One region of the Serratia sp. ID 25-353 genome, then DNA from elsewhere that is predicted to be linked to it. Evidence: predicted binding sites of a transcription regulator. Region 1 holds the regulator's gene; the other holds the start of a gene.
What was found. Region 1 encodes PurR, which represses purine synthesis genes. Its sites were predicted from a motif close to CANGCAAACGTTTGCNTG; they were not measured.
Positions count from the first base shown of each region.

Region 1 (4,178 bases):
CTCGCCACAAAGCACAGCCCCAGCTGCAGCGTATTTTGCAGCGCGGCGGCCTTGCCACTGCTTTCCGGGAACGGCATCAGCGCATTCGCCACCATGATCGGGTAGCCGGCGCCGTTGACCAGCGCCATCACGCAGAACGGGATCAGCAGCGTGGTGAGCGTCGGTGCGGTCAGGGTCGCCACCAGATACAGCGCCACCATGCTGACACCATAAGCTACCAGCAGCCACGGCAGCAGGGTTTTGCCATTGATGCGCTTGAGCGCGGCACGGCAGCCATAGCCCCCCAGCAGGAAAGCCAGCGTCTGCGGCACATAGCTCAGACCGATGTCGCTCGGGCCATAGCCCATATCACCGAGGATGAACGGCGAGCCGGTCAGCCAGGCGAAGAAGCCTGCCGAGCAGGCGGCATACATGGCGACGTTGCCGCTGAACACCGGGGATTTCAACAGTCGCCAGAAGCTGACGCCGTTTTTTGGCGCCTCGGCGGTGGGCTGCGTTTTGGCGCGCTCTTTGAGCATCAGCGTCGGTAGCAGCAGCAGTACGGTGATGGCCAGCAGCACGGCGAAGATCGCGCGCCAGCTGGCGTGGTTCAACAGCCAGGCGCCCAGCAGCGGCGCCAGCGCCGGCGACAGCGCGACCAGCGGCATGATGGTGGCGAATACGCGGTTGGCCTGGCCTTCGCGATAGCGGTCGACCACCAGCGCTTGCCAGATGGCGGCGGCGGAACAGACGCCGACGGCCTGAATAAAGCGCAGGATCCAGAGCTGCACGGCGTTCTCTACCCACAGCATGCCCAGGCAGCCGAGGGCGAACAGCGTCAGGCCGATCAATAATACCGGTTTGCGGCCCAGGCGGTCGGAGAGCGGCCCCCACAGCAGCTGCGCGAAGGCGAAGCCGGCCAGGAAGATGCTCAGGCTGGCGCTCACCGCGCCGGCGGAAATTTGCAGTTCCTCCCGCATGGCGCCGAAGGCGGGGAGGTACATATCGGTCGCCAGATAACCCAGCATGCTCAGGCCGGCGAGGTAGAACATAAAGCCAAAGGAATTTCGCATGGTATTTCTCGTTAATATTTTAGTGTCGCAGGTTTTTAGCGCCGGCCAGTGTATCCGGCTGGATCTCTGCTTGTGAAACGGTAATATTTGCAAAGTGCTGTTAAAAAAATTGAAGGCAAAGCGATGTGGTCTGAATATTCTCTTGAAGTGGTCGACGCAGTGGCGCGTACCGGCAGTTTCAGCGCGGCGGCGCAGGAGCTGCACCGGGTGCCGTCGGCGGTGAGCTATACCGTACGGCAGCTGGAGCAATGGCTGGCGGTGCCGCTGTTTGAGCGGCGTCACCGCGACGTGGAGTTGACGCCGGCCGGCGCGTTGTTTATCAAGGATGCGCGAGTTGTTATCAAAAAAATGCTCGACACTCGCCGCCACTGTCAGCAGGTGGCTAACGGGTGGCGCGGCCAGCTGAATATCGCGGTCGACATCATCGTCAAACCGCAGCGCAGCCGCCAACTGGTGCTGGATTTCTACCGTCATTTCCCCGACGTCGAATTGATGCTGCAACCCGAGGTGTTCAACGGCGTGTGGGATGCCTTGGTGGACGGCAGAGCGGACATGGCGATCGGCGCCACCCGTGCGGTGCCGGTCGGCGGCGGCTTCGCCTTTCGCGACATGGGTTATATGAACTGGCTGTGCGTGGCCAGCCCGCAACATCCGCTGGCGCAGTTGACGGGGCCGCTGAATGACGATCAGCTGCGGCCATACCCTTCGCTTTGCCTGGAGGACACCTCGCGCAATCTGCCCAAGCGCGTCACCTGGACGCTGGATAACCAGCGACGGCTGGTGGTGCCGGACTGGACTTCGGCGCTCGACTGTTTGTGCGCCGGGCTGTGCGTCGGCATGATGCCGGCACATCGGGCGCTGCCGCGGGTGCAGCGCGGTGAGCTGACGGCGTTGCAGTTGCAGCAGCCGTTTCCCGCCAGCCCTTGCTGCCTGACCTGGCAGCAGGATAAACCGTCACCGGCGATGAGCTGGCTGCTGGCGTATCTTGGCGATGGGGAAACGCTGAATCAGGAATGGCTGAGCGAGGTGGAACCGGAAGCCGCGCAGGCTTCCGGCGCGAGGGATTAGCGGCGGTAGTCGATGAACGGGCCGTCGGCGACCGAGCGGCGTTCGATCAGCTTCGGATGCACTTCGATCACCTGCGACTCTTCGCGCTTGCTGATAATGCGATCCAGCAGCATGGTGAAGGCCATTTCGCCCAGGCGTTCTTTAGGCTGGTGAATGGTGGTCAGCGCCGGGGTGAAGTAGCGGGCGTTGCGCACGTTGTCATAGCCGATCACGGAAATATCCTGTGGCACCCGCAGCCCCAGCTCGTCGGCCGCGCAGATGGCGCCCATCGCCATGATGTCGCCGCCGCAGAATACCGCGGTCGGCCGCTGTTTTTGCGACAGGATTTGGTGCATCGCCTTGTAGCCGGACTCCGGCTCGAAGTCACCCTGGACGATCCACTCTTCGCGAATGTCGATATGCGCTTCCTGCAGCGCCTTCATAAAGCCCTGATGACGGCCGCCGCCGGTGTTGCGCGACAGCTGGCCCGGAATGGCGCCGATATCGCGGTGGCCGCGCTCGATCAGATAACGGCCGGCCAGATAGCCGCCTTCGAACGCGTTATCGATGATGGTATCGGTGAAGTCGCCGCGCGCGGCGCCCCAGTCCATCACCACCATCGGGATATTACGGTAGTCTTCCAGCATGCCCAGCAGCTGATCGGGGTACTCGGAGCACATGACCAGCAGGCCGTCGACGCGCTTTTGCGCCAGCATCGCCAGGTAGGCGCGCTGCTTGTCCAGATTGTTGTGCGAGTTGCACAGGATCAGGGTGTAGCCCTTGCTGTAGCAGCTGTTTTCCACCGCCTCGATCACTTCGGCAAAGTAGGGCGCTTCGCTCGAGGTGGCCAGCAGGCCGATCGACTTGGTGTGATTGACTTTCAGGCTGCGCGCCACGGCGCTCGGCGAGTAGTGCAGCTCTTTGATGGCGGCCCACACGGCCGCTTTGGTCTCTTCGGCGACGAAACGAGTCTTATTGATGACGTGCGAAACGGTGGTGGTGGAAACGCCCGCGCGTTTGGCCACATCTTTAATCGTTGCCATGTAAGGAATGACTCCTGAACTCACATGTTTACAGCATGTAAGTGTGATGTTAATCGTTTGCCTACGTAGATCCTTCTCCAGAGAAGCGAAAACTGAGTTTTTAGTGTGTTGAAGTCTTCAGCGCTTAGTCAGGAGGGGCATGGATGCCGGTACGCAGTTGTGAACTGCGAATTTTGTCGCATATTGAACAAAAGTGGAAGAGGTAATCGAGATTATAAACCGGGAAATGATAACAAGATTTTATCGGCGAACTGTGGGAAAATGATTTGACGTACTAATTGTGCGCCTTTTATCCTTAGGAAAGCCCATTTTAAAGGAGTTGTCATGGATACCGAATTGAAGATGTCGCTGTTTACCACCGTCTGCGCGTTGGCGGTCATTATCGCTTTCAGCTTCGTTGCCGCGTTGAACTGATTTACCCCCGGTTATAAAAAAGGCGCAGCCTGGCTGCGCCTCATCACCTCAGAACCTGCGCTTACGCCAGGTTTTCCGCGGCGAAGGTCCAGTTGACCAACGCCCAGAAGTTTTCCAGGTATTTTGGACGCGCATTGCGGTAATCGATGTAATACGCGTGTTCCCACACGTCAACGGTCAGCAGCGGTTTGTCTTCACCGGTCAGCGGGGTGGCCGCGTTGGAGGTGTTGACGATCGCCAGCGCGCCGTCCGGTTTTTTCACCAGCCAGGTCCAGCCGGCGCCGAAGTTTTTCACTGCGGCATCGGTGAACTGCTCTTTGAACGCAGCGAAGGAGCCGAAGGATTTGACGATCGCCGCCGCCAGTTCGCCCTGCGGTTCACCGCCGCCCTGTGGCGACAGGCAGTGCCAGTAGAAGGTGTGGTTCCACACCTGCGCGGCGTTGTTGAAGACGCCGCCGTCAGAGGTCTTGATGATCTCTTCGAGCGATTTGCCCTCGAATTCGCTGCCTTTCACCAGGTTGTTCAGGTTAACCACGTAGGTGTTGTGGTGTTTGCCGTAGTGGTATTCCAGGGTCTCGGCGGAGATGTGCGGCTCGAGCGCGTTTTTCTCATACGGTAATGC
Region 1 is NZ_CM139236.1:1,958,957-1,963,134, reverse strand. It holds gene punC (purine nucleoside transporter PunC) at 1-1,052, opposite strand, end outside; gene punR (DNA-binding transcriptional activator PunR) at 1,176-2,120, shown strand; gene purR (HTH-type transcriptional repressor PurR) at 2,117-3,142, opposite strand; gene cydH (cytochrome bd-I oxidase subunit CydH) at 3,467-3,556, shown strand; gene sodB (superoxide dismutase [Fe]) at 3,618-4,178, opposite strand, start outside.

Region 2 (4,178 bases), 670 kb from region 1:
TCGTAGTTAACCACCAGCTCCAGTTCTTTGATGTCCAGCCCGCGAGCGGCGACGTCGGTCGCCACCAGCACCCGGCAACTGCGGTTGGCGAAGCGCACCAACACCTGGTCGCGATCGCGCTGCTCCAGATCGCCATGCAGCGCCAGTGCGCTGATGCCGCGGGCCTCCAGGGCCTCAAGCACCGTTTGACAATCGCGTTTGGTATTGCAGAACACCACGCAGGACGCGGGTTGATGATAACGAATGGCCGACACCAGCAGCGCCGGGCGCTGATCGCGCGTGGTTTCATAGAAGCGTTGTTCGATGGCAGTCTGCGCTTCGTCATCGTCCACTTCGACGCTCAGCGGCTGGCGCTGAACGCGATCGCTGATGCGTTCGATGCCTGTCGGGTAGGTGGCGGAAAACAGCAGCGTCTGACGCTGCGGCGGCGTATAGCTGATCACATCGTCGATGTCGTCAGCGAAGCCCATGTCCAGCATGCGGTCGGCCTCATCCAGCACCAGCACCTTCAGCTCGTCCAGCAGCAGCGTTTTCTTGCGCAGATGCTCCTGAATGCGTCCCGGTGTCCCCACCACGATGTGTGGCGCGTGCACCAGCGAATCGAGCTGTGGCCCCATCGGTTGACCGCCGCACAGCGTCAGGATTTTGATGTTTTGCGTGAAACGCGCCAGGCGACGCAGCTCTTTGCTCACCTGATCGGCCAACTCACGGGTGGGACAGAGCACCAGCGCCTGCGTGGCGACCTGAGCGACGACGATATTATTTAGCAGACCAATGCCGAATGCCGCCGTTTTACCGCTGCCGGTTTTCGCCTTTGCGCGCACGTCTCTCCCTTGCAGGATGGCGGGCAACGCGGCGGCCTGTACCGGCGTCATTTTGGCGTACCCCAGTTCGTTGAGGTTGGCCAACTGTTCGGCTGGCAGCGGCAGGGAAGAAAAAGAAACTGTGCTCACGGCGATAACTCTTATATGACGAATGGAATGGCGGCGCGCCCGCAGGTTGGCGCCGAATCAGCGCTAAATGATAACAGAGATGGGCGGCGTTACGGGGTGCGAGCATAAAAAAACCCGCCGGCGGCGGGTTTCTCGGCGGCTCAGTCGTTAAATAGCAACGACGTTGGCGGCGGCAGGGCCACGTTGGCTGTCCTGGATGGAGAACTCAACCTGCTGGCCTTCAGCCAGGGTCTTGAAACCATCGCTAACGATAGCGGAAAAATGAACGAAAACGTCTTTAGAACCGTCGGCAGGCGTGATGAAGCCGAAGCCTTTGCTTTCGTTGAACCATTTTACGTGACCGGTGATCTTGCTCATTTGTGTTTCCTTTACTTGATAAACCTGCCTTGACGGCACGAGACGCGAAAACCTTGCTATATGTAGGCCTTCTTTCGCCGTCGCTTATTAACGCACAATCGTCCATACAGGGCAAATATTTCTGCTTGTCATAAAAACAGTAAGTTAGCAACAAACTTGGCATGGCGGCTGTGCACGCAATCGTTTTCGTATATACTGCCCGCCGATCATCAATCCGCTTACTTTCACCGATCCAGGTACGAAACTATGTTAACGATTGGAACCGCCCTGCGCCCTTCCGCCACCCGCGTTATGTTGCTCGGCTCCGGGGAGCTGGGTAAAGAAGTCGCCATTGAATGCCAGCGCCTCGGCCTGGAAGTGATCGCCGTCGATCGCTATCCCGACGCCCCCGCCATGCATGTGGCGCACCGCAGCCACGTCATCAATATGCTGGACGGAGACGCGCTGAAAGCCGTTATCGAACAAGAGCGGCCGGACTATATCGTTCCCGAAATCGAAGCGATCGCTACCGCCATGCTGGTCGAACTTGAACGCCAGGGTCACCGCGTAGTGCCCTGCGCCGAAGCCACGCGCCTGACCATGAACCGTGAAGGCATCCGCCGTCTGGCGGCGGAAGAACTTGGCCTGCCCACCTCCAGCTACCGCTTTGCCGACAGCGAGGCGACTTTCCGGCAGGCGGTCGAGCACATCGGCTACCCGTGCATCGTCAAACCGGTGATGAGTTCTTCCGGCAAAGGACAAAGCCTGATCCGCACGCCTGAGCAGCTGCAAAGCGCCTGGGATTACGCCCAACAGGGCGGCCGCGCCGGCGGCGGCCGGGTGATCGTCGAAGGGCTGGTAAGATTCGATTTTGAAATTACATTGCTGACCATCAGCGCCGTGGACGGCGTGCATTTCTGCGAGCCGATCGGCCATCGTCAGGAGGATGGGGACTACCGCGAATCTTGGCAGCCGCAGCGCATGTCAGCCGCGGCGTTGAGCCGTGCTCAGGCTATCGCGGAGAAGGTGGTGAAAGCCCTGGGCGGTTTCGGCCTGTTCGGCGTGGAGCTGTTCGTCTGTGGCGACGAAGTGATCTTCAGCGAGGTGTCACCGCGCCCGCATGATACCGGCATGGTCACGTTGATCTCACAGGATCTGTCCGAGTTCGCTCTGCACGTTCGCGCCTTTCTCGGGTTGCCGATTGGCGCCATCCGCCAGTTCGGCCCTTCCGCTTCGGCAGTGATCCTGCCACAGCTTACCAGCAGCGATGTGCGCTTCAGCGGCCTGGAAAACGCGCTGCGCGGGCACAACCAGCTGCGCCTGTTCGGCAAACCGGAGATCGCCGGGCAGCGTCGCCTGGGCGTAGCACTGGCGACGGCGAGCACGACGGAACAGGCGGTGGAGCAAGCAAAACAAGCCGCCGCCGCCGTGGCGGTCAACGGCTGATACTCACGGGGCCGCTTACGCGGCCCCGATAACGTCAATAGTCTTCGTCATCTTCAGCATCGTCATCCCGCGACGCCTCCGGTGCGGCCTCATGCTGCTCGTCTTCATCATCCTCATCGAACAGTACCGCAACCTGAGCGCCCTGATGCTTCTCGCGAATTTCCTGCGCAACGCGAGCAATGGCTTCACCGCTGCTCATGCCCTGCTCCATCAGTTGATGGATACGATCCGCCGCTTCCTGCTGCTCCGCGTGACTCAGTAATGGCATACCTGCATGCATGTGTCGTTCTCTCCGGCAAAAGGGAGAAGGAGTATACGCGCTAACGCGGCGGATCCCAACGTCTTGTGCCTCAGACCGGTTGCGAACAGCCGCTATCGCTGCGCCACTGCTTCAGCCGATGCCGCCACAGCATGACATGCCACCCCTGTTTCAGGCCGCGCGCATTAGCGAACATCGCTCTGTCGATGCCGCGCTGATAGAACTCTTCGGTGATTTGACTCTGGGCAGCCGGATCCGGTTCACGACGAATGCTGTGGCAAATGCCCAGCGCTTCGCGGGTGATTTGCCAATGGAAAGCCGGGCGAATGGCGACAGTGCCCGCATAGCGCCGGTTGAGCCGCTCCAACATTTCGACGATTTTCATATAGTGGCGTTGATAATCCACGTTCGCCTTGCCGGTGCGACGACGGTTGCTGATCGATTTGTCGTGTACCCGTTGGCGGTACAGCGGCGTACTTAAATATTTGACCCGTTGGGCATTAAACATGACTTCCGTCGTCCAGGGAATATCCTGATGATGTAACCCCGGCTCGAAATAAAGCCGATGCCGGCGAATAAAGTCGAGACGATATATTGCCAGCCATACAACGTGAATAAACTTTCGCGATTTCAGCGCACGTTCAAACCACTGTACGCCGGTGATAACGTCGGTGGTCTGTAAGCGACCCTGTGGAAAAATCGGCTGCAATTCGTCTTGGCTGGTGAAATAGCGCTCGCCATTACATTGCATTACGTCTAATTGGTGGTGCTCCGCCTGTTCCAGCAGCGTAGAATACATGTCCGGCGCCAGCAAATCGTCGGCATCGGGAAACGCCACGTATTTACCCCGGGCAACGGCGAGCCCGGCATTACGCGCGTTAGAAACGCCGGCGTTAGCCTGATCGATCACACGAATATGCGGATGCACCGCCGCGTAACGGTGCGCTATTTCCCCCGAACCGTCGGTGGAACCATCGTTGACGATGATCACCTCCAACCGTTGCTCGCGCTGGGCCAGCAGCGAAGCCAGGAAAGGCTCCAATAACTCCCCCGCATTGTGCATCGGGACGATCACGCTCAGCATTAACGACATAGGCTGCTCTTCAATGATAATGTAACAAAATAATAATTTTATTTTTCTAAAAGACTCATTCGGTTCGGCGCACGCTTGAAATAGGCGTGAA
Region 2 is NZ_CM139236.1:1,287,709-1,291,886, reverse strand. It holds gene dbpA (ATP-dependent RNA helicase DbpA) at 1-953, opposite strand, end outside; gene cspE (transcription antiterminator/RNA stability regulator CspE) at 1,101-1,310, opposite strand; gene purT (formate-dependent phosphoribosylglycinamide formyltransferase) at 1,557-2,735, shown strand; gene ACYF6X_RS06180 (YoaH family protein) at 2,770-3,015, opposite strand; gene ACYF6X_RS06175 (glycosyltransferase) at 3,086-4,087, opposite strand.
Region 2: the regulator PurR is predicted to act here: its motif matches at 1,484-1,501, upstream of purT (formate-dependent phosphoribosylglycinamide formyltransferase).